Regions from separate parts of the Mesorhizobium sp. M0088 genome, predicted to be linked through region 4. Evidence: predicted binding sites of a transcription regulator. Region 4 holds the regulator's gene; each other region holds the start of a gene.
What was found. Region 4 encodes LexA, which represses DNA repair genes until DNA is damaged. Its sites were predicted from a motif close to TGTTCNNNNTGTGTTCNG; they were not measured.
Positions count from the first base shown of each region.

Region 1: the regulator LexA is predicted to act here: its motif matches at 4,971-4,988, upstream of dinB (DNA polymerase IV).
Region 2: the regulator LexA is predicted to act here: its motif matches at 3,134-3,151, upstream of NKJ67_RS05440 (PA0069 family radical SAM protein).
Region 3: the regulator LexA is predicted to act here: its motif matches at 2,177-2,194, upstream of NKJ67_RS16490 (ImuA family protein).

Region 1 covers NZ_JAMYUI010000035.1:16,835-24,528, forward strand. Annotated here, with positions in the region: gene NKJ67_RS31515 (ester cyclase) at 1-309, shown strand, start outside; gene NKJ67_RS31520 (helix-turn-helix domain-containing protein) at 296-532, opposite strand; gene ada (bifunctional DNA-binding transcriptional regulator/O6-methylguanine-DNA methyltransferase Ada) at 655-1,779, shown strand; gene NKJ67_RS31530 (hypothetical protein) at 1,798-2,019, shown strand; gene NKJ67_RS31535 (methylated-DNA--[protein]-cysteine S-methyltransferase) at 2,313-2,867, shown strand; gene NKJ67_RS31540 (2OG-Fe(II) oxygenase) at 2,864-3,607, shown strand; gene NKJ67_RS31545 (dihydrofolate reductase family protein) at 3,622-4,221, opposite strand; gene NKJ67_RS31550 (winged helix-turn-helix transcriptional regulator) at 4,357-4,773, shown strand; gene dinB (DNA polymerase IV) at 5,018-6,265, shown strand; gene NKJ67_RS31560 (excalibur calcium-binding domain-containing protein) at 6,279-6,620, opposite strand; gene NKJ67_RS31565 (cupin domain-containing protein) at 6,749-7,694, opposite strand, start outside.
Region 2 covers NZ_JAMYUI010000003.1:230,111-237,804, forward strand. Annotated here, with positions in the region: gene NKJ67_RS05415 (4-(cytidine 5'-diphospho)-2-C-methyl-D-erythritol kinase) at 1-321, shown strand, start outside; gene moaB (molybdenum cofactor biosynthesis protein B) at 308-862, shown strand; gene NKJ67_RS05425 (GFA family protein) at 1,004-1,426, shown strand; gene NKJ67_RS05430 (hypothetical protein) at 1,434-2,408, opposite strand; gene NKJ67_RS05435 (glycosyltransferase) at 2,551-3,075, opposite strand; gene NKJ67_RS05440 (PA0069 family radical SAM protein) at 3,226-4,380, shown strand; gene rnhB (ribonuclease HII) at 4,532-5,230, shown strand; gene NKJ67_RS05450 (F0F1 ATP synthase subunit B) at 5,452-5,943, opposite strand; gene NKJ67_RS05455 (F0F1 ATP synthase subunit B) at 5,954-6,553, opposite strand; gene NKJ67_RS05460 (F0F1 ATP synthase subunit C) at 6,617-6,841, opposite strand; gene NKJ67_RS05465 (F0F1 ATP synthase subunit A) at 6,927-7,685, opposite strand.
Region 3 covers NZ_JAMYUI010000012.1:157,150-164,843, reverse strand. Annotated here, with positions in the region: gene NKJ67_RS16495 (DUF6504 family protein) at 1-1,160, opposite strand, end outside; gene NKJ67_RS16490 (ImuA family protein) at 1,102-2,154, opposite strand; gene NKJ67_RS16485 (metallopeptidase family protein) at 2,338-2,760, shown strand; gene NKJ67_RS16480 (hypothetical protein) at 2,768-3,193, shown strand; partial or broken gene NKJ67_RS16475 (metallopeptidase family protein) at 3,247-3,359, shown strand; gene NKJ67_RS16470 (GIY-YIG nuclease family protein) at 3,475-3,744, opposite strand; gene NKJ67_RS16465 (DUF1737 domain-containing protein) at 3,925-4,131, opposite strand; gene NKJ67_RS16460 (HpcH/HpaI aldolase/citrate lyase family protein) at 4,182-5,057, opposite strand; gene NKJ67_RS16455 (DUF4153 domain-containing protein) at 5,587-7,125, shown strand; gene NKJ67_RS16450 (response regulator transcription factor) at 7,129-7,694, shown strand, end outside.
Region 4 covers NZ_JAMYUI010000024.1:13,072-20,765, forward strand. Annotated here, with positions in the region: gene gltX (glutamate--tRNA ligase) at 7-1,431, opposite strand; gene NKJ67_RS25765 (ComEC/Rec2 family competence protein) at 1,534-3,996, shown strand; gene lexA (transcriptional repressor LexA) at 3,990-4,730, opposite strand; gene kynU (kynureninase) at 5,140-6,387, opposite strand; gene kynA (tryptophan 2,3-dioxygenase) at 6,458-7,294, opposite strand; gene NKJ67_RS25785 (AMP-binding protein) at 7,291-7,694, opposite strand, start outside.

The DNA.
Region 1 (7,694 bases), on a different contig from region 4:
GGCCGCGACGACATCAAGGCCTTCATGAGCGGCTTCCGCGCCGCCTTCCCGGATCTCAACTTCTGGGCCACCGCCGACCTGATTGCCGAGGGCGACTATGTCGTCGGCCAGTGGGAGGGCGGCGGCACGCATACCGGCCCGGCCTTCAGCGACTTCCTCGCCGGTTCGCTGCCGGCCGCCACCAGCCGCACCATGCGCTTCACCGGCACCACGGCGCTGAAGGTGGTCGACGGCAGGATCGTCGAGGAGATCGGCCTCGATGACGGCGTCACCGCCCTCACCCAGCTCGGTCTGATCAAGGCCGCTTGATTCGAAAGGAGCCATCGCCATCCGGGCGATGGCCCACCTTCAACGGATCGGATGCTTCGATCGGATAGTGCTTGTCCTCATAAGCCTCGATCAAAGTTGCGAGAACGTCAAAGCGGTCACCATCGAGAGAGCCGACCTCCGGCTCATTGCCGAAATATTTGGTGATTTCGGCAATTGCCCAATCGTAATCGGCTTCGTCCTTAATGGGTCGAATGTTTTCCATCACACCTTTTCCGGATCAATCTTGTCATACTCTTTGTGCGTCCCGACGAACAGGCCTGCACCCTCCTGACAGTTGGCAGGAAACGGGTGGCGAGGCCGGCTTTTGGCGGCTTCAATGCGGCCATGTTCATCACTCTGGCGAAAAATCTGAAATCCGCGCCGCTGCCGGTTGCCGACGATCCGCGCTGGGCGCGCATCGTTGCGCGCGACAAGTCGGCCGACGGCGCATTCTGGTATTCGGTGGCGACGACCGGCGTCTATTGCCGGCCTTCCTGCCCGTCTCGGCGCGCCAATCCGAAAAATGTGCAGTTGCACGACACGCTCGATCAGGCCAAGGCCACCGGCTTTCGCCCGTGCCGGCGCTGCGACCCGGATGGCCCGTCGCTCGAGGCCGGCAACGCGGCGATGGTCGCCGCTGCCTGCCGCAGGATCGAGCAGAGCCAGGAAGAACCGTCGCTGGCTGAGCTGGCTGATGCTGCCGGCCGCAGCGCCGGTTATTTCCATCGTATCTTCAAGGCGGCCACCGGGCTGACGCCGAAGGACTATGCCGCCGCGCACCGCGCCGCCAGGGTCCGCCAGGGCCTGGAAGACGGCGCCAGCGTGACGACGGCGATTTACGATGCCGGTTTCAACTCAAGCGGACGTTTTTACGAGAAATCCACTGGCATGCTCGGCATGACGCCGACGCGCTATCGCGCCGGCGGCGCCGATGAAGAGATCCGCTTCGCCGTCGGCGAGACCTCGCTCGGCACCATCCTGGTCGCGTCCAGTCAAAAGGGCGTCGCCTCGATCCTGCTCGGCGACGATCCCGACGCGCTGGTGCGCGATCTGCAGGACCGTTTCCCCAGAGCACGGCTGATCGGCGGCGACCGCGATTATGAGGCGCTGGTCGCCCGCGTCGTCGGTTTCGTCGAAGTTCCGGCGCTCGGTCTCGATTTGCCGCTCGACGTGCGCGGCACCGCCTTCCAGCAGCGTGTCTGGCAGGCTTTACAAGACATCCCCGTCGGCCGCACGGTTTCCTATGCCGAGATCGCGCAGCGCATCGGCGCGCCGAAGGCAACCCGTGCCATCGCCGCCGCCTGCGCCGCAAACAATCTTGCCGTCGCCATCCCCTGCCACCGCGTGATCCGCAGGGATGGCGCCCTGTCCGGCTACGCCTGGGGCGCTGAGCGCAAACGTGCACTGCTCGACCGCGAGGCGGACGGGTCGAACGCACCCGGCAGCGCTTACCGATCCGCGCGGAGATGACGGCCAAGCATGCGCGCGATGGCAAGATCTCACGACAGCGTCACCGATGGGACAGCCCGCACCACCGCCGCCGGCAACCGCGCCCAAGAGGCGAAGTCCCAGGTCATGGCCGCCATCGGCGGGCTGGTCGATGAGGGTAAGGCTGAGTGGAACCACACCGCAACCGGCGACATCGAGCTGCGCCTGCTGAGCGGTGAAGTGTTCGTGCTCGGCGAGGTGTCGGTCACGCGTGTCGAATGAGCACCATCAGCGCTCTACGGCGCCCCCCTCTGTCCTGCCGGACATCTCCCCCACAAGGAGGGAGATTGGCAGTTCCGGCGCCGGCTCTCGTCCTGCAACGTTGGAGATTGGAGAAGGCCGTGATGACAGCCAATCTCCCCACCCGTGGGGGAGATGTCCGGCAGGACAGAGGGGGGCGCCGTAGAGCACCTACCTTTGCGCCTTCAGGCAGATTTGAATTTGAAAGCAAGCACCGGAGTGAGACACGGCCGGCACGTGGCTAGGGTTCAGCCGCAAACAAAGGAGTGAAGGCAATGAACCTTATACAAACCGGCATGCCGGTGGCCGCCTGCAACGTCGCCGCCCTCGGCACCATCGCTTACGCCATCGGCGAATCCTCCATCGGCAAAATCCTGACGGCGCACAGCCACATCGGCGTCTGCGCCATCCTGATCGGCTCCGACGCCGACGCGCTGGAGCGGGACCTTGGCCATCGCTTCCCCGGCAAGATACTGGTCGAGGACGAGGCCGCACTGCGCGACGATCTCGCGGCAATCGCGCGCTTCATTGAGACGCCCGGCGGCGGCCTCGACCTGCCGCTCGACATGCGCCATGGCACGCCATTCCAGCAGCGTGTTTGGGACACGCTGCGTTCGATCCCGTGCGGCGCCACCATCACCTACACCGCGCTCGCCCGGCATATCGGCCAGCCGAACGGCGCCCGCGCCGTGGCGAGGGCCTGTGCGGCCAATGCAATCGCGCTGGGCATTCCCTGTCACCGTGTTGTCCGCGCCGCCGGCACGCTGTCGGGCTACCGCTGGGGCCTCGAGCGCAAGCGCGCCCTGCTCTACAAGGAGGCTACGATATGAATGCCCATGCCAAAATTGCCGCATCGGTGGTCGAAGCTGCTCAGACACGCATCGCCGGTTACGACTGGCCGGCCCTTGCCGCCGAACTGGACGGCTTCGGCTGCGCGGTGTTTGAAAAGCTGCTGTCGCCCGAAGAGTGCCGACAGATCGCCGACCTCTATCCCGAGGAGAAGCATTTCCGCAGCCACATCCATATGGCCAGGCACGGCTTCGGCAAGGGCGAGTACCGCTATTTCCGCTATCCCTTGCCCGACCTCCTGGGTGGCCTGCGCAGCGCGCTCTATCCCAGGCTGGCCGAGGTCGCCAATCGGTGGAACGAGCGCATGGGGCAGGCCATGCGTTATCCCGCGACGCATGCCGCGTTTCTCGAGCAGTGCCATGCCGCCGGCCAGACACGGCCGACGCCGCTGCTGCTGCAATATGTGCCTGGCGACTTCAACTGCCTGCACCAGGATCTCTATGGCGATCTCGCCTTTCCGCTGCAGGTGGCGATCCTGCTCTCCGAACCGGGCCGGGATTTCACAGGCGGCGAGTTCGCGCTGACCGAGCAGCGGCCGCGCATGCAGAGCCGAGTCGAAGTGGTGCCGCTGCGGCAGGGCGACGCCGTTGTGTTCGCCGTCCACAACCGGCCGGTGCAGGGCACCAAAGGCAATTACCGGGTCAACCTGCGCCATGGCGTCAGCCGGCTGCGCTCAGGCATGCGCCACACGGTAGGGATTATTTTCCACGATGCCAAGTGAGCGAGAGTGCCACTTCACCCCAACGGCGCGTAGCGGTTGACCACCATACCGCAGGCATAGGCCTTCGAGCCGAGCAGCGCCAGGTTTTGGAAACCGCCTTGGTCGAAGATGCGGCGTCCGGCACCCAGCACCGCTGGGTTGATGAACAGCTGGAACTCGTCGACCAATCCGGCCGCGATCAGCGCCGACGCGAAGCCGGCGCCGCCGAAGACGGCCATGTCGCCGCCCTCGCCCCCCTTCAGCAAATTAACTTCACGCGGCAGGTCGCCGCTGGCGACCCATGTGCGCTCCCAAGCCGGCTCCCAGGCCGATTGCTCGAGCTTGTCGCTGAGCACCACTTTGCGTGCGTCGACGATGCGCTGCGCAAAGGCGTAGAACGGATCGCGCGGAAATTTCTTCGCCGCATTGCCCCAATGGGTGAGATAGCCCTCCTGTGCCATCTTGCGGCTGAGCAGGATGGTATCGACGCCTGCGAAAACGGCGTTGAAGTCCTGCTTCAGCGCGTCGTCCCAGGCGCTGTCGTCGCCCCATTCCCAGAGCTGCCAGGGATGGTCCTCATTGGCGCCGACAAAGCAGTCGACCGACATCTGCATCTGAAGGATCAGCTTTTTCATCGTCGTTCTCCTCGGTCGTCCGGCTCAAAGCGTGCGCCGGTGAGCCATCGCGATCATAAATGGTTTACATTTGGAACCATTGACGCGTAGTCAAAATGATGTCAATAGTAAAGTGATTTAAAAATGGAAGCATAGATGTCGACGCGCGAAAAATCCGGCTGCCCGATCAACCTGTCGCTCGAACTGATCGGCGACCGCTGGACGCTGCTCATCATCCGCGACATGGCCTTCGCCGGCAAAAGGCACTTTCGCGAATTCCTGCAATCCGACGAAGGCATCTCCTCGCGCACGCTGGCCGAGCGGCTGCAAACGCTTCAGGAGGAAGGCATCCTCACCAGAAGCGACGACCCGACGCATGGCTTGAGAACGGTCTACCGGCTGACCGAGGCAGGTATCGACCTCTTGCCGGTGCTGGCGACGCTCGGCGCCTGGGGCAGCAAGCACCGCAAGGCCGACGATAAGCTGGCCAGGATTGCCGGCGAATTGGCGGCAGGCGGCGAAGCGGCGCTGGAAAAGATGAAAGCGGCGCTGCGATCGGAGCATATTGTCTAGGCGTTGCGCTGTTTCCCTTCTCCCCCTGTGGGAGAAGGTGGATCGGCGCGCAGCGCCGAGACGGATGAGGGGTGTTCCAGCGGAGTGAGACGCTGGCGTTCCCTGGAACACCCCTCATCCGTCGCCTTCGGCGACACCTTCTCCCACAAGGGGAGAAGGGGGAGCTTTCCACAGCTTGCTTGACAACGATCCACCTTTGTTCTTTATTTGTTCCAATCTATCAGCAACTGCGGATGTGCGGTCGATGGAAACGACAGCCACCATCCTGCATGCCGATCTCGACGCTTTCTACGCCTCGGTCGAGCAGTTGCTCGATCCGTCGCTGCGCGGCAAGCCGATCGCGGTCGGCGGCGGCGTCGTGCTCGCCGCTTCCTATGAGGCCCGCGCCTTTGGCGTGCGCGGCGGCATGCCGGGGCGCAAGGCGCGTGAGCTGTGCCCGCAGCTGATCTTCGTCGGCGGCAATTTCAGCCACTACCAGCGGCTGGGCGACGCGGCGATCAAGGTGCTCGACGATTTTACCCCGGTGGTCGAGCGCATCTCCATCGACGAGGCGTTTGCCGACGTCGCCGGCTGCACGCATTTGTTCGGCTCGCCGCAGGAGATCGCAACGACCATCCGCCGCCGCGTGCGGGCCGAACTCGGCCTGCCGATCTCGATCGGCGTGGCGCGCACCAAGCATCTGGCCAAGATCGCCTCCCAGGTGGCAAAACCCGACGGGCTAGTGGTGGTCGACCCCGGCAGCGAGCTCGCCTTCCTGCACGACCTGCCGGTCGGGCTGATGTGGGGCGTCGGCCCGGTGACCAGGGCGCGGCTGGCGGAAATCGGCGTCGAGACCATCGGCCAGCTGGCCAGGACGCACAGCGGCGCGCAGTCGCGGCTGCTCGGTCCCGCCGCCGGCGAAAAGCTCGCTGCCTTGTCATGGAACCGCGATCCGCGAAAGCTCGAAACGCATCGCCGCGCGCATTCGGCCGGCGCCCAATCGGCGCTGGGCCAAAAACCCGCCGTGGCGCGGATCATCGTGCCCACTCTGCTGCATCTGGCCGACCGCGTCGCCAGCCGGCTGCGCGCCAAGGCGCGGCCCGGCCGCACGGTGACGGTGCGCGTGCGCTTTGCCGATCTCAGCGCCGTCACGCGCTCGATCACGCTTGACCAGCCGATCTCGGCGACCGCGATGCTGGCCGAGATCGCCGGCGATCTGGTGCGCGGCGTCCTCGCCGACAACCCCCACGAAAGAACGATCTCGCTGCTGGCGATCTCGGTGTCGCATCTTGAGGAAAGCTTCGAGCTGCAGCTCGAACTGCCGCTCGGCCTCGCCGACGAGAAACGCCGGCCCGGCACCCGAAAAGGCCTGGCACGCTTCGACGCCGACCGCGCCATCGACAAGATCCGCGAACGCTTCGGCAAACAGGCGGTCGGCTACGGCACGGTGGCACTGGAAGCGGCGCGCTCCGTGCCCGACGAATTCAGGGAGCTGGCGGAGAAGGAGCTTTGAGGCCAGGGCAAGGCTATGGGCCGGTACGCGAGTAGCGATGGACCCGGACGCCACTAGAGCTTGTCCCGTGCCAGGGCTCGCAGGCTATGCCGTCATGGTCGGCATCGTGAGTCGGCCAATAGCCAGGTTCGCCCCTATGCGCAGAGGCGAGGCCAACGGCACGGGCGGCAGTGCAGTTCGGGAATGCCGCAAGGTGCCTCAGCACCGAGAGAGATGTATCAAACCGAATGCCGATGAAGCCATAGATGATATAGCCCGACAACAGAATGAACGGCGCAAACAAGGCCACCCATCTCAGCCTGCCAAGGCGGCGACGGTGATAGGGTGAAGGCCGTCGCAAGAATGGCAGGAGCATTCCCCGCCAACTCCCCGGTTGGAGTGCCCGAACCAGACTAGCGTCACCCAGGTACAGTAGCAATAACGGTCATCTCCGAACGGTTTCCTGCGTTCAGAGCGCGGCTATTGGATAGCGAAACGCCAGTTCTATGCCTCGCCGTCCCAGTACCGCCTCACCGCTCCCATGTCGAAAATGCCGTCGCGCCGGCGCAAGGCGTCGACCGCCATCTTGTTGGAATCGGGATAGACGCAGACCTCCTTGGGATTTTTCTCGCCGATCATCAGATAGCGGCACGGTTCCGTACCGCTGTTGAGGAAGGAATGCCCGACCGTCAGGCCGGCGGGAAAGCAGACATAATCGCCGGCCTTCATCTCGTGACGCTCCTCGCCAAGCAGCAGCGTCACCTGCCCTTCCAGAATCAGCGCGTGCTCCTCTTCGAGCATGTGGTAGTGCCTGGGCGCCAGGCGCATGCCGGGGGCCGGCGCCTCGATCAGCATGCCGACATGATAGTCTGGTCGTCCCAAAGCCGCATAGGTCAGATGCCTGGACCGGCCGCCGAACCGCGGGCCTTCGCCCTCGACCTTCCATTCGACGGCATCGCTGGCGACAGGCGGGATCGGCGCGGCTGGGGGTTTGGTGATACCGGGCATCACATCCGACGGCAGCGGATCGCCGGCGGCAAGGCCGGTGTTCTCGCCGTCCCAGTAAGTTCGGGTTGCCGAGAGGTCGAAGATCGCGCGCCTGCCCAGCGCCCGCACCAGGACCTTGTTGGAGGCCGTGTAGACGACCACGTCATTCGGGTTGCGCTCGCCGACGATGACATAGCGGCACGACGCGCCGCCGGTGTTGATGAGGCAATGCCCCGCCGCGGCACCAGCCGGAAAGCAGATGTAGTCGCCAGTCGTCATGGCATAGGCAGCGTCGCCGACATAAGCGGTCAGCATCCCTTCGAGGATGAAGACATGCTCTTCCTCGAAAATATGGTAATGCGCCGGCGACGTCTGCTTGCCCGGCGGCAGTTCCTCGATCGCCACGCCGACATGGTAATTCTCGCCGAGGGCGGCAAGCGAAAGATGCCGGTAGCGCACACCG
Region 2 (7,694 bases), on a different contig from region 4:
CGGCGCGACAATGAGGCCTTGCCGCCGCTGCCGCGCGGCATCGATTTTCACAGCCTGCGCAACTGGCTGGAGATTACTCGCAACGATCTCGAGCCCGCGGCGCTGGCGATGCAGCCCGCCATCGGCAGGGCGCTTTCCTGGCTGAACAAGGCCGGATCGGGTTTTTCACGGATGTCCGGGTCCGGCGCCACCTGCTTCGGCCTGTTCGAGACCGGCAATGTCGCCAAGCGCGCCGCTGCCGAGATCCGCGGCCGCCAGCCCGACTGGTTCGTTGCCGCGACGCGCAGCATCGCATCGGAGGGCGCAGATGTCCAGAATTGACGAGAGCCGCTCCTTCATTCCCGTGCGCATCGCGGTGCTGACCGTTTCGGACACGCGCAGCCTCGCCGACGACAAATCCGGCCAGACGCTGGCCGACCGCATCACCGAGGCCGGCCATCGGCTGGCGGCCCGCGATATCGTCACCGACGACCGCGAGAAAATCCGCGACACGGTTCTGGCGTGGTCACAGGACAAGAATATCGATGTCGTCATCACCACCGGCGGTACCGGCTTCACAGGCCGTGACGTGACGCCGGACGCGCTGGAGCCGATCTTCGAAAAGCGCATGGATGGCTTTTCGGAAGTGTTCCACCGGATTTCCTACGACAAGATCGGCACCTCGACGATCCAGAGCCGGGCGACCGGCGGCGTCGTCAACGCCACCTTCGTCTTCGTGCTGCCGGGTTCGCCAGGCGCCTGCAAGGACGCGTGGGACGGCATCCTGAAAGCGCAGCTCGACTACCGGCACACGCCATGCAACTTCGTCGAGATCATGCCGCGCCTGGACGAGCATTTGCGGCGCGGCAAATCGGCTCCGTAAAAGCCGAGGCAAAGCGCCGGTTCCACGCCGCGTTCGCCAGGCAAAACAGCACCGGCGCCTTTGAAACCCCATTCCAAACCGGACCTCGGAAAAGTACCTTCTCTGAAGGCGATCATCGCCGTTCACGACAAGGCAGCTACGATGACCGTGCACACCGGTGGATGCCATTGCGGCAACATACGCCTTGAATTTTCAACCGAGCTCGAGCCACCGCAAACCGAAGTTCGCGCTTGCCAATGCTCGTTCTGTGTCAGACATGGTTCGCGCGCCGTTGCCGATCCGAATGGCAGACTGGTCATCTCGGTCAAGGACGAGACGCAATTGCGGAGATATCAGTTCGGGCTGAGGACGGCCGACTATCTGATCTGCCGGCGGTGCGGTGTCTACGTCGCCGCAATCGCCAGAGATGACGATGCAAGGGCGATCGTCATCATCAACGCCCTGGACGACCGCGAACGGTTCAACCAGGAGCCGGTCCGCGTTGACTTCGATACGGAAAACAGGGCGCAGCGCCAAGCCAGACGCCGCACACACTGGACACCTGTCGAGATGAGCTTCGGATAGGCAGCTCTCAGCGGATAACCGGCTCGCCATGAAACCGTCGGCGCGACGGCGGCGATACGCCGAAGCCGACTTCCATCATCAGTCGCGGCGTGCGTGCCGGCACGGTGCCCATATGAAAGCCAAAGGGGTCCTCGACGAAGCCGAGACCAGCCTCGCCGGTCAGCGTCACCGGGCTCTGCTCGCCATAGACATCCAGAACCTGCTGCGCGGGATGACCGACCAGAAGGGTAAGCTGGTGCTTGAGGCTGCGGCGCTTGTGGCTGCCCCTGACATAGACATGCGGACCGGTGTCGGCGTCGACCGGCTTGAGGTAGAAGAAGAATTTCAGCATGCGCCAATCATCGAGGTCGAAATGATACTTGCCGAGCGAGGCGAGGTTCTTGTCGGCGTCCGAAGCCGCACCGGTTGGAAAACTCCACCAGACGCGCGTCGTGATCAGTTTTGCCTGGCCGCCGAGATAGTGCGCGGCAATATCCAGAAGCAGCGGATCGCGCTGGATGGCAAGCGCCGCCGGGCAGTCGAGGATGCGCTCGAAAAAATGCCCGCTGAGCAGCGAGCGGCCAAGGCGTTTCTCGGCCTCGGCATGTTCCCCCGGCATGAATTCGAGACGGCGGTCGAAATTGCCGAAGCAAGGCGTGCGCCCGGCGAAGTCGGCGATCTCTTCATGGATATCAGGCGGCAGGACCAGGCCTGAGAACAGCCCGTCGGAGCGCAACGCATCGACGACCGCTCCCCGTTCGACACCGGCAAACATCGTATCCCCGGCATTGGCGACCGGGCGGGCGCGTTTTGCGCCCAGCCAATGCATGCGGCGTCCGGGCATTGTGCGCGCCAACACGAACATCGGCAGCCAGGCAGGGTTCTCCCGCAGGTCCGTCAGATAGGTTGGAATACGCACGGCGATGCGCCGCAGCAGGCTGCCGTTGCGCGCAATGGCCTCGAGACTGGCCGCGCCGGATGTGTCGGGGGTTGAAAGCTTCATTGGGTCCTCGGCTATGAGAGCACCACCGATGCCGCATCGGTGCTCGCCTCTCGGCATGTCCCAAACCCAATTCCCGCTTGAACGGAAGCTAACCCCGCGTCAGATTTTGTGCAATGCACAATGACCTGAGCAACTGCAAAAATCACGTCGACGAGCGGCGCTCCTGCTTGGCCGGCGCCATCCAGATCTCCGCGTCGAGCCGCTTCGTCGCGAGGCCGCGGGCGATGGCCTCGGCACTGCCGGCACTCTTGGCCGCGGCCGCCGCCTGACGCTTGCTGATCAGCAATCCGTCGGCCAAGGCGCGGTTTCCCGAAAAGACCCGGGCCAGGAATGGCGTGCGGCTGGCTCGCGTGCGCGAAAACCGTGCCGCCATGGTCTGCCTTGCCGTATGGGCGACAACCTCATCGATCCAGCCCTCCGCCATCCGCGCGCCCGGTTCCAGGAGCAGCAACCAATCCCCCTTGGCCTGGCGGATACCGGCAGCGACACCGTCCGTCACGTACTGACAGCCGGCATGCTCGGCCACACGATGCGTCTGATCGGTGGAGCCTGTGTCGCAAACGATGACTTCACGCACCACGCCTTCGACCGCGCCGCCGATCAGCGAGGCGAGCGTGCGGGCTAGGCCCTCCTCGTCATTGCGGGTTTCGATGAGAACACTGAGCATCCTTAGCCGAATAGCGGAAAGCGCCGGACAGCGCCAGTTTTTGCATCGCACCATAGAAAGTTCTTGCTTTGTTCTCTTCAACGAAATAGGAATAATTTCATGAGCAGAGCGATTCGACACAACATGGACAGTCCCTGGGAGCGGGCGAAGATGGAACAGATCGTGCGCGCCGACATTGCGGCTTTCGGAGCAGGAAGAGCCGAGATGGCCAACGCGATGGTCGAGCAGAGCGGCCTGCGTGTCCGCCCGGACCGCAACCGCGGCAGGTCAGCGGGCATCAATCCGTCCGGCCGGTTCGAGCCGGTCAGCCGGCACGTGTTCGACGATGGCTGGAATTCGCTGGAGGAACTGCCACCCTTCAAGACCGAAGTGCAGGTCGAGAAGCCGCGCACAATCATCACCCGCAACGAATCGCCCGACATTTCCTTCGACCGTTCCATCAACCCCTATCGCGGCTGCGAGCATGGCTGCGTCTATTGCTTTGCCCGCCCGACGCACGCTTTCATGGGCCTGTCGCCGGGTCTGGATTTCGAATCGAAGTTGTTCGCCAAGCCTGATGCGGCGCGCTTGCTTGACAAGGAGCTTTCGAAAGACAGCTATCAGCCGCGCACCATCGCCATCGGCACCAACACCGACCCCTACCAGCCGATCGAGAAGCAATACCGGATCATGCGCGAAATCCTCGAAGTGCTGGAAGCGCGCGGCCATCCAGTCGGCATCGTGACAAAGTCCGCTCTGGTGACGCGCGATATCGATATCCTGTCACGCATGGCCGAACGCGGGCTCGCCAAGGTGGCGCTGTCGGTGACGACGCTCGACCGTATGCTGGCGCGCACCATGGAGCCGCGCGCGTCGACACCGACCAAGCGGCTGGAAGCGATCCGGCAGCTTTCGGATGCCGGCATCCCGGCCTCGGTCATGGTGGCGCCGATCATTCCGGGCCTGACCGACTCGGAAATGGAACGCATCCTCGATTCGGCACGTGCGGCCGGCGCGCGCGAAGCCGGCTACGTGATCCTGCGCCTGCCATTGGAGGTCAGCCCGATCTTCAAGGATTGGCTGCTGCGTCATTATCCCGACCGCTACCGCCATGTGATGTCGCTGGTCCGGTCGATGCGTGACGGCAAGGACTACGATTCGGAATGGGGCAAACGCATGAAGGGCGCCGGTCCCTATGCCTGGCAGATCGGCCGGCGCTTCGAGATCACAGCCAAGCGGCTCGGCCTCAATGCCGAACGGCGCACGCTGCGGACCGACCAGTTCGTTGCCGCCGGGAAAGACCAGGTGCAGCTGACGCTGCTTTGAGAGACAATTCATCGCGGTGGTTTGATCCGTCGCGGCACCAGAATCCCGTCCGGCCTGCCCCGGCCTGCAGACGGTGCCCTCCCGGTCCGGCGCCCCACCCGACCCGGAGGGACTTGCGGAGAATCAGAGCCGATGCGAACCTCGCCGCAACATGGCTCGCGCGCGTTCTGATTCTCCGCCTCTCTTTGAGATCATCGAGAAGCCCGACTTCTCCTTCGAGACGAAGGCGATGGCGGAGGGGCTGTGGCCGGTTGCCGGGATGGACGAGGCCGGCCGTGGCCCCCTGGCCGGGCCGGTAGTCGCCGCGGCCGTGGTGCTCGATCCCGCCAACATTCCCGACGGCCTCGACGATTCCAAACGCCTCAGCCATCTGCAGCGTGAAGCCTTGTTCCTGCGAATTCTCGGCTCTGCGCAGGCGATCTCAATGGCCTCCATCAGTGCCGAGGGTATCGACGGCAGCAACATCCTCAAGGCAAGCCTGGAAGCCATGCGCCGCGCCCTGGTAGGGCTGTCGGTCAGACCGAAGCTCGCCCTTGCCGATGGACGCGACGTGCCGCCTGGCCTGCCTTGTGAAGGGCGCGCGCTGATCAAGGGCGACCAGCGTTCGCAGTCGATCGCCGCCGCCTCGATCGTCGCCAAGGTGATGCGCGATCGCATGATGTGCGGCTGCGGCAACCATCACGACCGCTACGGCTTCGAAGTCCATATGGGCTACGCCACGCTTCGCCATCGCACGGCAATCGAGGCGCATGGCCCGGTGGCGCGGCTGCATCGCGTATCGTTTTCGCCGTTCAGGCTGGGTGGCGCTGAAGTGGTTGAGGAAGAGAGCTTCGTCGGAATGGATAGCTGATCTCCCCCTCGAGGGGGAGATGGCCGGCAGGCCAGAGGGGGTCGCCGCGCGTGAAACGCCGACCTTATCTGCGCTGCAAAATGACGTCGCGCCCGGTCGAGCCGACCCCCTCTGTCGCCTTTGGCGACATCTCCCCCTCAAGGGGGGAGATTATCCCCGCCCACAACAAAAAAGCCGCCAGGTTGCCCGGGCGGCTTTCGATGATTGGCTAGAGGGACCCTCTAATTCAGCTTCGACTTCACGTCCGCAAGCGATGCCTTGAACAGATCGGCACCGGCCTTGGCGTCGATCTTGCCGGCAAGCAGCGCGCGCGCTGCCTCTACGGCGATGTCGACGGCGCTGGCGCGGACTTCGCTGATGGCGTCACGCTCGGCCTGGCCGATCTTCTGCTCGGCAAGCGCGGTGCGCCTGACAACATAGTCCTCGGTCTTCTTGTGCGCTTCGGCGGCAAGCAAGTCGGCTTCGCGCTTGGCGGCGGCGACGATGTCGGCGGCCTCCTGCTCGGCTTCCTTGCGCTTGCGCTGATACTGGCCAAGCAGTTGCTGGGCTTCCTCGCGCAGCCGGCGCGCTTCGTCGAGTTCGTTGCTGATCCTTTCGGCGCGGGCGTCGAGCGCCTTGGCGATCAGGCGAGGCACCTTGATGTAGACGGCAATGCCCAGGAAGATGACCAGGGCAACCGTGGCCCAGAGCGTCGCGAGAGATGTGGCGTCCATGATGCGCTCCTCACCGGGCCACGGATTTGACCGCGGCCGCGATCTCTGCCTTGCTGGCCTTGCCGCCAACCAGGGCTTCGACAATCGCCGAAGCGGTGTCCTCGGCGATGCTGCCGACTTCCTTCATGGCATTGGCCTTGATGGAAGAGATGCGGGCCTCGGCTTCGCCAAGCTTGGCGTCGAGCGCGGCCTCGACCTTCTTGCGAGCGGTGTCGGCCTCGGCCTTAGCCGCGTCGTTGGCCTGCTGGCCGATCGCGTTGGCCTTGGTCTTGGCTTCCGCCAGTTCCTGCTCGTAGGCAGCAACGGCAGCGTCGGCCTCGCCCTTCAACTTGGCCGCCTGATCGAGATCCTGCGTGATGCGATCGTTGCGGACATCGATGATGCCGCCGACGCGCGGCATCACAACCCGCTTCAGGAAGAGATAGAACAGCCCGAAGGTGATCGCCAGCCACAGAAGCTGCGACGGGAACGTCGCCGGATCGAATGGCGGAAACGTGCCATGCGCTTCAGCAGGCACACCGGTGCTGGAATGCGTGTCGCCTTCCGTAGCAGCGTGGCTGGTATCGGCTGATGGCGCGGACTCTTGCGCAAAGGCAGATGTCACGAACATGGACTATCCCCGAAATTCAGGCCCGCCGCTCGCGCGGCCGGCCTGTCCAATCTTCCCGAGTGCTCAGCCGAACAGGGCCAGAAGCGCGATGAGAAGCGAGAAGATGCCCAGAGCTTCGGTCACGGCGAAACCGAAGATCAAGCGGCCGAACTGGCCATCGGCAGCCGACGGGTTGCGCAGTGCGCCCGCGAGGTAGCTGCCGAAGATGTTGCCGAGGCCAATGCCCGCACCACCCATGCCCAGGCAAGCGATGCCGGCGCCGATGTACTTTGCTGCTTCTGCGTCCATTTGTTCAACTCCTTTGGATCTAAAATTCCGTTGCGATTCCATCCGGCGCCAATGTTGGAAATTCTTGGGCCGGAAACTTTTGGACCTAGTGCCCGGGGTGCAGGGCGTCGTTGAGATACATGCAGGTCAACACGGCAAAGACGTAGGCCTGCAGGAAGGCGACCAGCAGTTCCAGTGCCGTCAGCGCCACCGCCATCGCCAGAGGCAGGATCGAGCCGGCGACGCCGACCGCGCCGAGCGCACTCAGGCTGACCACGAAGCCGGAAAACACTTTCAGCGTGATGTGGCCGGCGAGCATGTTGGCGAACAGACGAACCGAGAGGCTGACCGGGCGCGACACGAAGGAGATCACTTCGATCAGCACCACCAGTGGCAGCAGGAAGACCGGCACGCCATGCGGCACGAACAGTTTCAGGAAGCCAAAACCATGCTTCATGAAGCCGTAGACGACCACGGTTGCGATCACCAGCACGGCAAGGCCGAAGGTGACGATGATGTGGCTGGTGACGGTGAAGAAATACGGGAACAGGCCAAGCAGATTGGCGACGAGCACGAACATGAACAGCGAGAACACGAGAGGGAAGAACTTCATGCCTTGCGTGCCGGCGGCATCGCGCAACATGTTGCCGACGAACTCGTAGGCCATCTCGGAGACCGACTGAAGCCGCCCGGGAACCAGGCTGCGGCTCGACGTCGTGAGAAACAGAAATCCAGCCGCGACGATAACGGTTGCGACCATGAACAGTGCCGAATTGGTGAAAGACAGGTCATAGCCGCCGATGTCGATCGGAATCAGCTTGTTGATATGGAACTGGTGGATCGGATCGACCTTGTCAGCTGCCACGTTCAAACC
Region 3 (7,694 bases), on a different contig from region 4:
GTTTTTGGTGCCTGCAGCCTGTCCGGCTTCTTCGGCGGCGTGGTCCGGCGCGGCGCTTCGGTGAAGGGGATCGTGGCGACGGCACGCTCCGGCAGATGGCTTTCGACCGCGACCGGCCGGAGAACCGCCCCCTCGCCGAGCCGGGCGCGGATGCGGTCGGCGAACAGCGCGATATCGGCACCGTCGTCGGTCGTTTCGCCAGTCAGATCGGCCTGCTGCATGCCGAAGGTGGCTGCCGCCAACACCGAGAGCCGCACCAGATCGAAACCATAGCCGGCATCGATATCCTGTTCGAGCGCGGCCAACCTTTCATGGAACAGTTTCTGGATCAGCATGGGTTCGCGCATCGGCCGCGAGGTGCCGAGGGCGATGCGGCTGACGGCGCCGTCGACGCGAAAGAGCAGCAGCGCCAGTGTCCTGGCACCCTCGCCGCGGCGCTCGAGATCGGTTTTCAAGGTCGCCGCCAGCATGCCCACCAGCCGTTCGATGTCCTCGGTCAGGGTGATGGGTTCGGCGAGGTGGCGTTCGACCGAAAGCGGCGCGACGGGAAGGCGCGGCGACACCGCTTCGTCGAGACGGCCAAGCGCCTGATCGAGGCGCAGGAGCAGCAAGGCGCCAAAGCGGCGGGCGAGCGGCGCGCGCGGTGCCGCCATGACGGCGCCCGCCGTGCGCAGGCCGACGCTTTCCAGGCTGGTGCGGGTCGCCGGTTCGATGCGCAATGCGGCCAGCGGCAGGGGTGCCAGCAGCGCTTCCTCCTCGCCTGACACAACGATGCGGTCGCCGCAAAACCGTGCCGCCGCCCAGGCCGCGCCCGGCGTCGCGGCAAGCCCGGCACGGACATCGAAACCCTGATGGAAGAAGCGCGACAGGATGTCGTCCAGCATGGCACGTTCGCCGCCGAACAGATGGGTGCAGCCGGTGACGTCGAGAAACAGGCCGTCCGCGCCATCCAGCGCCACCAGCGGGGTGTAGCGGTCGCACCAGTCGGCAAGGCCTTCGAGCAGGCGGCGGTCGGCTTCCGGATCGGCCTCGACGATGTCGATCGACGGATGCATGGCGCGCGCATCGGCGATGCCCATGTCGCGCTTCAGGTGCAGCGCCTCAGCCCGCTCGTCGAGGGCCGAGATGCGCTGTGCGTTGCGGTCGCGATGGCTGATCACGAGCGGCGGGTGAGATGGGTGATCCGACGGCCGGGAACGCCAGGACCGCCCCAGACGCTGGCGCAGGACCCTTTCCGCCGCCAGATAGGGAAACCACAGGGACAGGATTCTTTGGCCGGTTTCTTCCCCCACCTGCTCCTTCGTCGCCCGCTCTTTCGTCGCCCGCTCTTTCGTCGAATGCGCATTCATCGGGGTTCCACTCCAGTGTGAATTGTCCAGGCAGGGCCGTGCGGCTCTTGCCGATGGTGAGGGTGAAGGCCGGGCGGCCGATCGAGCCGGCCAGCGGCCCGGCGATGGTGTCGCGCGGCACCGCCGGTGCCGACGTGACGATGAGGCGGACGGGTGCCGCCGTCGGTTCGGGCTCGGCCGCCTGCCGCAGCAGGAACACCGGGCGGCCGGCCGCTTGCGCCCTTGCATGCAGCCGGCGTGTCGCGGTCAGGTCAAGCCGCTGCGGATTGCCGCGAATTTCGAGGATGACCGCGGCGAGCGCCGTCATCCGGGCCGCCTCCTCGGCGACCCACAGCGCATCGACAAGTCTCGGTGCCTCGGAAAACAGCAATTGCTCCGGCTCGATGCCGAACGAGGCGTGAAGCCCCCTGGCATAGGGAAAGCCGGCCTCGCGAAAGATCTCCGATGTGCCGATCCACAGCACCGGCAGCCCCGGCGTTTGCTTGAGGATCAGGCTTGTGAGCGACAAAGCGAAGCCGGCGACGGCCCCGGCATCGCGGGTTTGCGTGCCATGGATTTCGCTCAGGGCGGCCTTCGGCAGGCCGCCGCTCAGGGCGGCGTCGAGGCGCTCGACGCCAATAGGCAGGAACGCATCCGGCAACGCCGCGGCAATGCCACGCCGGACGATTGTGAGATCGGTGTTGACGTCGGCATCAAAGGGCGCGGCGGCCGGCGCAGCCAAGCGCTCGGGCAGCGTTCCCTCGATTTTCGCGATCTGGCGGCGCAGGGCAAAAACAGTCTCCCGCGCCACGGCGGTCATCGCCATGACGGTCAGCTTCCACTCACATTGTTCCTGTTATGTTCCCTATAGATTCCAGAGCGCATCTCAAGAGTCAAGCAGACACATGGGGAATTTATTCCTCTCCGCGCGGATGGCGCAGGCGCATCGGCCCGTGTCATTTGCCGATTACGGTGCGAAAGCCTATATGCCGGGATCAAAGGACAAAGCATGGCCCGCATCTACAAGACCCGCACCTGGCACGACGAACTCTCGCCCTCGATGGACGAAATGGAGTTCCTGGCGCTGGAGGCGTACGCCCATCTGCCGGAGGATTTTCGCAAGCTGACCGGCGAGATCGTCATCCAGATCGCCGAGTTCCCGACCGACGAGATCATGGACGATCTGTCGTTGGAGACGCCGTTCGACCTGCTCGGCCTGTTTGAGGGACGCGGCATCGCCGAGCGCTGGAACCCGCAGACCGGCGAAGGCCCGAACCGGATCACGCTCTACCGCCGCGCCATCCTCGACTACTGGTCCGAGAACGAAGAGACGCTGGGCGACATCGTCACCCACGTGCTGATCCACGAGATCGGCCACCATTTCGGCCTGTCGGACGATGATATGGAGAAGATCGAAGAGGCGGCCGAGTAGCACTCAGATGACGGAAGCAGAATTTGCCGACCTGATCGATTGCAATTGGCCGTACCACGACATTTCACAAAGCCGGGAACTGATCGCAACCGCCATCGGGATTTCGCCGAATGCCGCTTTCCTCGCACTTAGTGAGCTTTGCCATCTGCCCGCAAGTGCTGCCATCGAACCGGCCACTCTCGTTGCCCTGGTCGATTTCTGGCTATCCGAATTCGACCACCCGATGGCACCTATGACAGCGGAATGCGCGATCTCCATGATTGAACGCAAGCGGTTGCCGGTTCCTGAAATCCTTACGAGAATGGATTCCGTCTCCGGCTATCCCGGTCTCCTTGCAGCGCTATCGATCCTCTATTTCGGCTGCGATGACGTCGAGGGCCGCGCAGACGCACGGTTCAACGAAATCAGAGCCGCCTGGGAAAATCTGGCGTAGCTGGTTACTGATCGACCAAGCGCTGTATTCGGCCCTCATTCCTGACCGTCGATATCCTTGACTACTGGTCCGAGAACGAAGAGACGCTGGGCGACATCCACGAGATCGGTCACCATTCGGCCTGTCGGACGATGATATGGAGAAGTTCGAAGAAGCGGCCGAGTAGCCCCACACCTTCGTCATCCTAGGGCGGAGCAAGGAGCGAAGCGACGCGGCGCAGACCCTAGGATCCATGCCGTGACGGCGATGCTATGCTCCGGCGGTGCAAGAAACCCGAGCGGCTACCAGCCGGTTCCACGAAAGAGCTCGAACCACTCCGGATTGGCCGTTTCGATCAGCTCGATCTTCCATTGTCGAGGCCAGCGCTTCAATGACTTCTCGCGCTGGATGGCATCGGTAATGTCGAAATATTCCTCGTACCACACCAGCCGCTGTACGCTGTAGCGACTCGTGAAGCGCGAGCCCTGGCCGGCCTTGTGCTCAGGCATTCGACGGCCGAGATCGTTGGTGACGCCGATATAGATGGTGCCGCGGTTCTGACTCGCGGTCATATAGACGTAGCCGGTCGTGGTTTCAGGGTAGCGAGCGTTGATGCGCGCACAAGCGCCATTTTGATCCGCCGCATTCTACGGCCAATGTCACGGCATGGATCCTAGGGTCTGCGCCGCGTCGCTTCGCTCCTTGCTCCGCCCTAGGATGACGAAGAAAGAGAGAGTCCTCAGCGCTGTCCCCTACCAGTCACTCAGCTTGGTATCGGGCCCGTATTCCTGGCCGTCGACATCCTTGACCACGGCCTGGCCGCAACGCATCGTCTTGGCCTTCTTGTCGTAGGCATAGGTCGGCGAGCCGAACAGGTGCCAGCCCTTGTTCAGCGCCGCCGTCACCTTGTGGCAGAAGCTGGCATCGTCCGGGCCGGACAGAAAGCGGTAGAGTTTCATTGTTCAGTCCTGTCGTGAGTAGCCATAGCCCGCTCGCATCCATCGAGCATTTATGCCCCGATGGCGGCTGCCTTCGCCAGCAGTTTTTCGGCCTGCGCCAGATGCAGGCGCTCGACCATCCTGCCGTTCAGCGCGATCACGCCCTTGCCGGCATTCTCGGCGAGCGCGAAGGCTTCCTTCACCGAGCGCGCCTCGGCCACGGCTTCCGCGGAAGGTGCGAAGGCACGGTTGGCGGCTTCGATCTGGGCCGGGTGGATGAGGCTCTTGCCGTCGAACCCCATGGCCGCGGCTTCCGCGCATTCACGGGCAAAAGCGTCGAGGTTGCGAAAATCGTTGGAGACCCCGTCGAGCATATCGATGCCGCCGGCGCGCGCGGCCAGCACCATCTGCATCAGCCATGGCACGAGGTAACGTCGGTCAGGCATTGCCAGAATGCCGGTCTCCTTGACCAGATCATTCGTTCCGGCAACGAAACAATTGAGCCGCGAGGCCGGATCGCGGCCAAGCTCGGCGATGGCGCCGATGTTGAGCAGCGCCTTGGGCGTCTCGATCATCGCCCATAGTTTCACGCTGTCGGGAGCAAAATTGTCGTCAAGCACATCGCCGGCCTCGAGCAGGTCGCGCGGCGTGTCGACCTTGGGCAACAGGATGCCGTCGGGCTCGCAGCCTGCGGCAGCCAGCAAATCGTCGGCGCCCCATTCGGTTGCCAGCGCATTGATGCGCACGATCATCTCGCAGCGTTCGTTGGGGCGGTTGGCGAAAATGCCGGCCAGTTTTTCGCGAGCGCCGATCTTGTCGGCCGGGGCGACGGCATCCTCGAGGTCGATGATGACTGCATCGCAGGCAAGCTGCGCGATCTTAGCCAGCGCCTTGTCGTTGGAAGCCGGGATGTAGAGCACGGAGCGGCGCGGGCGATAGGTTTCCATGGGTGATCTATGCCGCTTGTGGGTGGGTGAGGCAAGCGCGCAGGGCTGTGCCTGAGGCGAGCCAATCGCGAAAGCTGGTGCTGCCCCTCACTGTCCTGCCGGACATCTCTCCCCGTAAACGGGGCGAGAGGAGCTGGCGGCAACGCCGGCGCCTTTCTTGCGACGCTGGAGATTGGCGAAACCGGCGACAAGAGCGTTCCTCGCCCCGTTTACGGGGAGAGGATGCCGGCAGGCAGGTGAGGGGCAGCGCCGACGTTAGAAAGATGGCGAATTCGACCTCAACAATTGCCTGCACGAAAACTGCACACGCTTGCGGAAAACCTCCTCCGATCCGCCGTGCTGCCTCCCCGCCGGCCTGACAAACAGGTGGCATGCAAAAGCGAGCAAAACCCCGTCTGCCTTACCGGCTGCGCCGCGAAGACTGGTGGCTGGTCGATGCGCCGCGCGTGTGTCCCGTCGCAACCCTCATTCCCTTTGTCCGCAAGAGCCCGCCGGCAACTCGGCGGGACGCCATCAGGAAAGCCCGATCATGACAGCGTTGCTCTCCGCCGCGCCGAGCTATTGCAGCCGCTTCGGTGTCGCCATCCTGCTGGCGGCACTTGCGGATTTCCTGTTCTACGGCCAGCCCGCCGGGATCACGGTTTTCCTGTTCGCCCTGCTGATTGCCGCCGCGGTTGTCGCCGTGCATCCGGCGGCTTTCAGCGACGGTCGGGTGTGGCTCAAGCCCATCGCCTTGCTTGTCGCGCTGCTGCCGCTGGCTGAAAACGTCAGCACCCTGTCGGTTTCGATCGCGCTGGCGGCGCTGACCGTCTTTGCGCTTTCGCTGAGCGGGCGGCTGCGGCACAGCATCGCCCGTATTGCCGGGCAGATCGTGCTGTTCGGGCTGGCGACGCCGTTCCGCTTCGCCAATGATTTCGTCCGCTGGCGCAGGACGGCGCGGCGGTTCGGCCGGCGGCGCATCCGGCTGGCGGCGATCGCTGTCTGGGTGATGCCGCTGACGCTGGGCACGGTCTTCCTGGCGCTGTTCGGCGCCGCCAATCCGGTGATCGACTACTGGCTGTCGCTGATCGACCTCGTGAGGCTGCTCGATCTTATCCAGCTGGCGCGGATTGCCTTCTGGCTGTTCGTGCTGGCTGCTGTCTGGGCTTTTCTGCGGCCGCGCCTGCCGCGCCTGGTTCGCCGCATCCCGCGCGCGGCGCCGGCGGTCAGCGCCCAAGCCGACAAAACCGCCACCACCATCGAAGACATCCTGTTCGGCAAGGCCGCCATCCTGCGCGCCCTGATCGTCTTCAACATCCTGTTTGCGCTGCAGACGGCGCTCGACGCCACCTATCTGTGGGGCGGGGCCGCCCTTCCCGACGGGCTGAGCTACGCCTCCTACGCGCATCGTGGCGCCTATCCCCTGATCGTCACCGCGCTGCTTGCCGCCGGCTTCGTGCTGGCGGCGCTGCGGCCAGGCAGCGAGACATCGGCCGATCCGCTTATCCGCCGGCTGGTCTATGCCTGGGTGGCGCAGAACATCATGCTGGTCATTTCGTCGATCCTGCGGCTCGACCTCTATGTCGGCATCTATGCATTGACCTACTGGCGCGTCGCCGCCTTTGTCTGGATGGGGCTGGTCGCAGCAGGCCTTGCCCTGATCATTGCCCGCATCGCGCTGAGAAAATCCAACGAATGGCTGCTGTCCGCCAATCTTCTGACGTTATCTCTGACGCTTTATGCCGGCTGTTTCATCAATTTTGCAGCGACGATCGCCAACTACAATGTCGACCATTCCCTCGAAATGACCGGCCAGGGCATTCCCCTAGACGCCTGGTATCTTCACTCGCTCGGTCCGGGCGCGTTTCCCGCACTTGATCGCTTCCTCGAGCAACAGGGCAAGACGGCGGCGGCCGGCACTGTCCGCGAACTGGCTGGCGTGCGCGGCAGCGATGAAATCTGGTATCGAACTATCCAGCAGAACTGGCGGGCCTGGAGCTTTCGCGACTGGCGGCTGCTGCGATATCTCGACACCAAGGGGCCGTTCGTGATTCCCTCCGCTATCGAACCTTCCATGCCGGGCCGCTGATCCATGCCGCATCACATCCTCGTCGCCGACGATGACCCGCACATCCGCGAGGTGATCTGCTTTGCGCTGGAAAAGGCCGGCATGAAAACGACAGGGGTGGCCGACGGTGCCGCCGCCCTGCAGGCGATCGGCCGCCGGGCGCCGGATCTTGTCGTGCTCGACATCGGCATGCCGGAGATGGACGGGCTGGAGGTCTGCCGGCGACTGCGGCACACATCCGATGTGCCGGTGCTGTTCCTGTCCGCGCGCGACGAGGAGATCGATCGCATCCTTGGGCTCGAAATGGGCGGCGACGACTATGTGACGAAACCATTCAGCCCGCGCGAGTTGGTCGCCCGCGTCAACGTCATCCTGCGGCGCGCCCGCCCGGCGGCGGCCGAACCGGTCGACAACAGGCAGTTTTCGCATGGCAAACTGGCTCTGGCGCCGGCCAGTCACGCTGCCAGCTTCGACGGCAAGGCGCTTGCCCTGACGGGGATCGAATTCTCGATCCTGAAGGGATTCCTGGCGCGGCCCGCGCATGTGCTCGACCGCGACGCGGTGATGGCCAGCGCCTATGCCGCAAACAT
Region 4 (7,694 bases):
TTGCTCCTAATCGATTTGATCTGAGATGCGCGCCAGGCTTTCCTCGCGGCCGAGCACGGCGAGCACATCGAACACGCCCGGCGAGGTGCTTTTGCCGGTCAACGCAGCGCGCAAAGGCTGGGCCACCGCGCCGAGCTTGTGACTGCCGGCCGCTGCCACCTCGCGTATCGCCGCCTCCGCCGAGGCGGCTGTCCAGTCACTCGCAAGCCCGTTCAAAGCTTCGTGAGCACTGCGCAGGATCTTGCGGGCATCGTCGGTAAGCAGAAGGGCCGCCTTGTCGTCGATCGGCAGGGGGCGCGTGGCGAACAGGAAGGCCGCGCCATCGACGAGCTCGACCAGCGTCTTGGCGCGGTCCTTCAAGCCCGGAAGCGCTGCCAGCAACTGCGCCTTGGTGCTGTCGTTCAGGCGCGCGGCGATCGCCGGGCCACCTTCGAGATAGGGCAGGGTAGCGATGAAGATGTCGAACAGTTGGGCATCGCTCATGCGGCGCATATGCGCGCCGTTGATCGCCTCCAGCTTGGCGAAGTCGAAGCGCGCCGCGCCCTTGTTGACATCGCCGATATCGAACCAGGAAATCATATTCTTGATCGACATGATCTCGTCGTCGCCATGGCTCCAGCCAAGGCGCGCCAGGTAATTGAGCAGCGCCTCCGGCAGGTAGCCCATGGCGCGATAGGCCTCGACGCCAAGCGCGCCGTGCCGCTTCGACAGCTTGGCGCCATCGGCGCCGTGGATCAGCGGGATATGCGACATGGACGGCACGTTCCAGCCCATGGCGTTGTAGATCACGGTCTGGCGAGCGGCGTTGGTCAGATGATCGTCGCCGCGAATGATATGGGTGACTCCCATATCATGATCATCGACGACGACGGCATGCATGTAAGTGGGATTGCCGTCAGAACGCAGGATGATGAAGTCATCGAGATCCTTATTGGGAAAGCGCACCTCGCCCTGGACACGGTCATGGACGATGGTCTCGCCTTCGGTCGGCGCCTTGATACGAATGGCGCCCTTGACGCCTGCGGGCGCCTCAGAGGGGTCGCGGTCGCGCCAGCGGCCGTCATAGCGGGGCGGCAGCCCCTTGGCTCTGGCAGCCTCGCGCATGGCCTCCAGTTCGGCCGGCGTGGCATAGCAATAATACGCCTTGCCCATGCGCACGAGCTCCTCAGCCACCTCGCGGTGGCGCGGCGCACGCTCGAACTGCGACACCGGCTCGCCGTCCCAGCTCAGGCCAAGCCAGGAAAGCCCGTCGAGGATGGCAGCCGTCGCGGCTTCATTGGAGCGTTCGCGGTCGGTGTCCTCAATGCGCAGCAGCATCGTGCCGCCAGTGTGCTTCGCATACAGCCAGTTGAACAGCGCCGTGCGCGCGCCGCCTATGTGCAGATAGCCGGTGGGCGAAGGGGCAAAACGGGTGACGACCTTGTCGGACATGGAACTCTCGGAAACCATCTGAAGCGGGGTGCGGTTGCGCGGGCTTTCGCGCGCCCGGCGTTCATGTAGCATAGGGTGTCGAGGGCGCAAGGGGCAGACCCGATGGCTGGACGAGGCTGGGGCTCGGATCAGGGCGAGGACGCTGCCATCGGCGTCAGCGAACGGTCCCTGTTTGCGCCTCGGCCAGCCCCATTACCGCCGCCATCGCCCCTTGTGCCGGATCCCGGCAAGGCGCCCTTGCAAGCGGATGTCGCCGCCTCTGTTCCTGTTGCCGAAACCGGCAGGATCGTTCGCGTGCGCCGGCAAATCAGCCTGACATCACTGCCTCGCCTGCGCCACAGCGTGAACACGGCGGCGAGCCTGGAACTCGACCGGGGCGTGGCCTTCCTGCTGGTGCCGGTCTGCCTGGCGATCGGAGCGATCGGCTATTTTTCGCTGACGGCTGAACCCGACTTTGCGAGACCTGTCGCGGTTGTCATCTTGACGGGGATCTGTGCGCTGGTCTCGCGCTCATGGCCAAAGACCCATCTGTGTTTCATGGCGGCGCTTTTGTGCGCCCTAGGACTGCTTGCTGCCAAGGTCGAGACGTGGCGTGCGGGCACACAAATGTTGGGCTCGGAAATCTCGACGCAGGTGACCGGCCGCGTCGTCTCGCTCGACCGGATGGAAACTGGCCGCATCCGGCTGACCATCGACGTGACATCGACCGCAAGACCGAAACTGCGCTATGCGCCGGAACGGGTGCGGCTTTCGGCACGCAAGATCCCGGCTGACGTGACCGCAGGCTCCCTCATCACTGGATATGCCAAGCTTTTGCCGCCGACCGGGCCGGTGCGGCCGGACAGCTATGATTTCTCCTTCGACAGCTATTTTGCCGGCATCGGCGGCAGCGGGTTCTTTCTCGGCAACCCCAAGCTTGTCGTCAGCGATGATGGCGACATGCCGCTGCCGGCCCGAATTTCCTCTAGCGTGGAAAATGCCCGCGAGGCCATCGCCGACCATATCAGGGCGAGCGTCGGCGGCGCCGAAGGCGAGATCGCCGCGGCGCTGATCGTCGGCGTGCGCGCCGGCATTCCCGATGACATCAATGAGGCGATGCGACGTACCGGCATCTACCACATCATCTCGATTTCGGGACTGCACATGGCGCTGGTCGCAGGCACCATCATGGGCTTGCTGCGCGGCGCCTTCGCCTTGTTTCCCGACTTTTCCGCGCGTCGCCCGGTCAAGAAGTATGCCGCCGTCGCCGCACTGTTCTCGATCGCGGCCTATCTCATCATCTCTGGAGTCGTCGTTGCCGCCGAGCGCAGCTTCATCATGCTGGCGGTGATGCTGATTGCCGTGCTGTTCGATCGAGCAGCACTCACCATGCGCAATCTGGCGATCTCGGCGATCGCCGTCATCGTGGTGTCGCCGCATGAGGTGGTCGGCCCGAGTTTTCAGATGTCGTTCGCCGCGACCGCGGCTCTGGTCGGCGCCTATGCCGGCTGGGCCGATCACCGCGCGGGAAAAGCAAGACCGCCGCCCCCAAAGCGATCCATGCCCGGTTTCCTGACGCGAAAGTTCGTGCTCGCGGCAACCGGCCTTGCCATGACCTCCATCATCGCCGGCAGCGCCACGACGCTGTTTGCCATCTGGCATTTTCAGCGTGTGTCGCCGCTCAGCCTGTTCGCCAATCTGGCGGTTATGCCGATCGTTACCGTCGTCATGTTCCTGGCTGTCGCAAGCGCGCTGCTGATGCCTTTCGGATTGGATTGGCCGGCCCTCTACCTGATGGGCAAGGGTCTGACGGTGATGATCGCCATATCGGGTTGGATCTCCGAACGTTCGCCTGTCGATGGGGTTGGGCTGATTTCGCAGCAATCTGTCCTGCTGGTGACAATTGCCCTGGTCATCGCGACGATGGCGACAACTTGGCTGCGGCTCGCTGCTCTGCCATTCGCGCTGGCAGGCTTGCTGACCGTCTCGGATACGCGCACGCCGGATGTGCTGATCTCGGAAGACGCCCGGCTGGTGGCGTTGCCGATCGGTGGCGGCGAGCTTGCCGTCAGCCGGGAACGGCCGAACGAATTCACCGTCGACAACTGGAAACGCGCCCTGACATCAGAAACCATCGTCGTGCCAGAGGTGTTCGACAAGAGCGATGGGCAATTCGACGTCGCGGACGCCGTTGAGCTACCGCCGGGATCGCCGTTCTATTGCTCCTCAGGCGTTTGCGTGGCCAGGCATATGTCCGGTGCGATCATTGCCTATGTCGAGGACCGCAAGGACACCTGGAAAGCCTGCGGCTTCGCCGAGCTGATCGTCATCAATGACGCCACCGCCTATGACGCCTGTCACAATCCGCTGGTTCTCGTCATCACCAAGCGGCAACTGGCTCGCAAAGGCAGTGCCGCCGTCTTCTTCGATCGCCAGTCGGCGACCACGCCGGCGACAATCAGCTTCGCGGTGAACAGCCCATATCGGCCCTGGCACACGCAACGCAAATACTCTCGTGAGGCGAGGGGGCTGGCACCCTTCAAGAAACCCGAGAAGCCAGCGGCCAACCCGCAGCCGCCTCAGTAGCGGCGGATGAGGCCGACGAGCTTGCCTTGCACCTTGACCCTGTCTGGGCCGAAAATACGGGTTTCATAGGCCGGATTGGCGGCTTCGAGCGCAATCGAAGCGCCCTTGCGGCGGAACCGCTTCAGCGTCGCTTCCTCTTCATCGACCAGCGCCACGATGATCTCGCCGGGGTTCGCCGTGTCGGCATTGCGGATGATGACGGTGTCGCCGTCGAAGATACCGGCCTCGATCATCGAGTCGCCCTTGACCTCCAGCGCATAGTGGGCGCCGCCCATGATCATGTCCGGCGGCACGGAGATCGAATGCGTCTGATGCTGGATGGCATCGATCGGCACACCGGCGGCGATACGGCCCATGACCGGGATCGACACGGCGGAGACCGCATCGTCATCATTGCCGGGCGAGGGCATCCGCGAAGGCGCCGGCTTGATCTGCCGGCCAAGGGCACCACCCTGACCGAGACTGCCCTGGATGACGCTTGGCGAAAACTTCTTTGCCGCGTTGAGGCCGGGCGCGATGGAGTCCGGCAATCGCAGCACTTCCAGCGCCCGTGCCCGGTTGGGCAACCGGCGAATAAAGCCGCGCTCCTCAAGTGCGGTGATCAGCCGATGAATCCCGGATTTGGAGGCAAGGTCGAGCGCCTCCTTCATCTCGTCGAAGGATGGCGGAATGCCGCTCTCCTTCAGGCGTTCATGGATGAACATCAGCAGTTCATGTTGCTTGCGTGTCAGCATGGCGGCCCCCAGATTACCTGAAACCAGAATCGAAAAACAAACCCAGAACAAACACTATCTGTTCCAGTTGTGTTCTGCAACCGTTTAAAGTTTAATGAATTTGTTAAGGCTGCTGAAATTATTTGGGCTTGCCAGCGGGTCGCGATCGACAGGCGCCAACCACGGCAATGCGCCTGCTCACATTGAAACCATTATGGTTAATGACCTGTGGCTCATCCTCGACCCAAGGCTTGGCATCATCTGCCGATCGACCTCCACAAGGGACGCTATCAATCTTCGGGACGTTCGTTTGCCGTGAACGAAACGGAGCCAAAACGCCAACGTCTGTTGGCATTTGTGGCTGGAATTCAGCCCTCCGTCATCTGCCGGGCAGTGAGGGCGGCGACGGCAAATCGCGGAGATCGTTGCGTCAGGTAACGGCTTCCTTGACGGCGAAACGCTGGTCCTTCCATGCGCCCGTGCGCAGAATATCCTCCAGCACCTCAACCGCCAGCCACACATCCTTGTAGCCGACATAGAGCGGCGTGAAGCCGAAACGGATGGTCGATGGCGCGCGAAAATCACCGATGACGCCGCGCTCGATCAGCGCCCGCATGATTTGATAGCCGTGATCGTGAAGGAACGACACCTGGCTGCCGCGCCTGGTCGCGTCGCGGGTGGTCTCCAGCGTGAGGCCATAGGCGCCGCACTTTGCTTCGACGAGCTGGATGAACAGTTCCGTCAGCGCGACGCTCTTTTTTCGCAATGCCGCCATGTCGACGTCGTTCCAGATGACAAGCGCGCCTTTGAGCGCCCGCATCGACAGGACAGGCTGGGTGCCGCACAGAAAGCGGCGGATACCGGTGCCGGCAACATACCCCCGTTCGAAGGCAAAGGGCCGCGCATGGCCCCACCAGCCGCTGAGCGGCTGGCTGATATCGCCGTGATGGCGCTGCGCGACATAGATGAAGGCCGGTGCGCCCGGACCGCCGTTGAGGTACTTGTAAGTGCAGCCGATGGCGAAATCGGCATTTGCCTGATCGAGCTCGACGGGCAGGGCGCCGGCGGTGTGGCATAGATCCCAGACGATCAGCGCTCCGGCCGCATGAGCCTTGCGCGTCAGCGCCGCCATGTCGCGCAGTTCACCCGATTTGTAGTTGACGTGGTTGACCAGCACCACCGCGACGTTTTCGTCGATCAGCTCTTCGATGGTGGGCGCGTCGACGCCCGCGAGGCGCAGCAGGACGCCGTCCCGTGTCGAGGCCACGCCTTCGGCGATGTACAGGTCGGTGGGGAAACTGTCACCCTCGGCGACGATGACCGACCGGCCCGGCCGCATCTCCAGCGCCGCATGCAGCACCTTGTAGATGTTGGTCGACGTCGTGTCGCAGACGACGGTCTGGCCGGCCGCGGCTCCAATCAGGCGTCCGAGTTGATCGCCGAGTTCGATCGGCATCTCGAACCATCCGGCCGTATTCCAGGCTCGGATGAGGTCCTGGGCCCATTCCTGGGTTGCCGCCTGCTGCAGCTCGCCGAAAACGGCATGAGACGCTGCCCCCAGTGAATTGCCGTCGAGATAGATCACCCCCTCCGGCAGAATGAAACGGTCGCGCATGGCCCGCAGCGGATCTGTGGCATCCATCGCTTCGACTGCGGCGAGATCAGGAAATCCACTCATGGTCAGTCAGTCCCCGGTGTTCGCGAAGGGTGTTCCGCCGCCGCGCGTCGCTGTTTTCATTTCGACGATGTCAGAGCCGGGTGCGGACCGTCCACAGTTCCGGGAACAGCACCACCTCGAGCATCTTCTTCAGATACGAAGCACCCGACGTGCCGCCGGTGCCGCGTTTCAGACCGATGATGCGCTCAACCGTGGTGACGTGGTTGAAGCGCCAGCGGCGGAAATAATCCTCGAAGTCGACCAGCTTCTCTGCCAGTTCGTAGAACATCCAGTAGCGCTGCGGATCGCGGTAAATGGTTTGCCAGGCGACCAGCACCTCTTCATTCTCGGTTCGCGTCTCACGCCAGTCCGTGCGCCTGGCATCGGCACCGATGTCGAATCCGTTGCGCGCAAGCAGCAGCAGCGCTTCGTCGTAGAGCGATGGTTCGGTCAGGATCGCTTCCAGCTTTCCGCTCAGGTCGGGCCGGTGCTTGTGCGGCCCGAGCATTGCCAAGTTTCGGTTGCCGGCCATGAACTCGATGGCGCGATACTGCCAGGACTGGAAACCCGAGGACTGGCCGAGCGCGTCGCGGAACTCGGTGTATTCGCTCGGCGTCATCGTCCGCAGCACATCCCAGGCATTGTTCAGCTGCTCGAAGATCCGCGCAACGCGCGACAGCATCTTGAAGCTCGGCTCGAGCCGGTCGGCGCGGATGGAACGGATCGCGGCGCCGATCTCGTGCAGAGCGAGCTTCATCCAGAGTTCGGAGGTCTGATGCTGGATGATGAACAGCATCTCGTCATGCGCCGATGACAGCGGCGTTTGGGCCTCCAGCACTTTCTCCAGGTGCAGGTAGTCGCTGTAGGACATGCGCTCCTTGAACGACATCTGGGCGCCTTCGGACGCCGGATCGTATGGCTCGCTCAATCGATTTTCTCCGTGCGCAGCCGGAAGCGCTGGATCTTGCCGGTCTGGGTCTTGGGCAGGGCGGCGATGAATTTTACCGATCGCGGATATTTATAGGGCGCGATCATTGCCTTGACATGGTCCTGCAGGCGCTTGGTGGTGAGGGCGTCGGGCGCGACGCCCTGCGCTAGCACGACATGCGCCTCGACGATCTGGCCGCGTTCGGCGTCCTCGGCGCCAATGACAGCGCATTCGGCGACATCCGGATGCGACAGAAGTGCGGCCTCGACCTCGGGTCCGGCAATGTTGTAGCCGGCGCTGACGATCATGTCGTCGGAGCGGGCGGCGAAATGGAAGAAGCCGTCCTCGTCCTGCGTGAAGGTATCGCCGGTGAGGTTCCAGCCGTCGCGCACGTATTCCT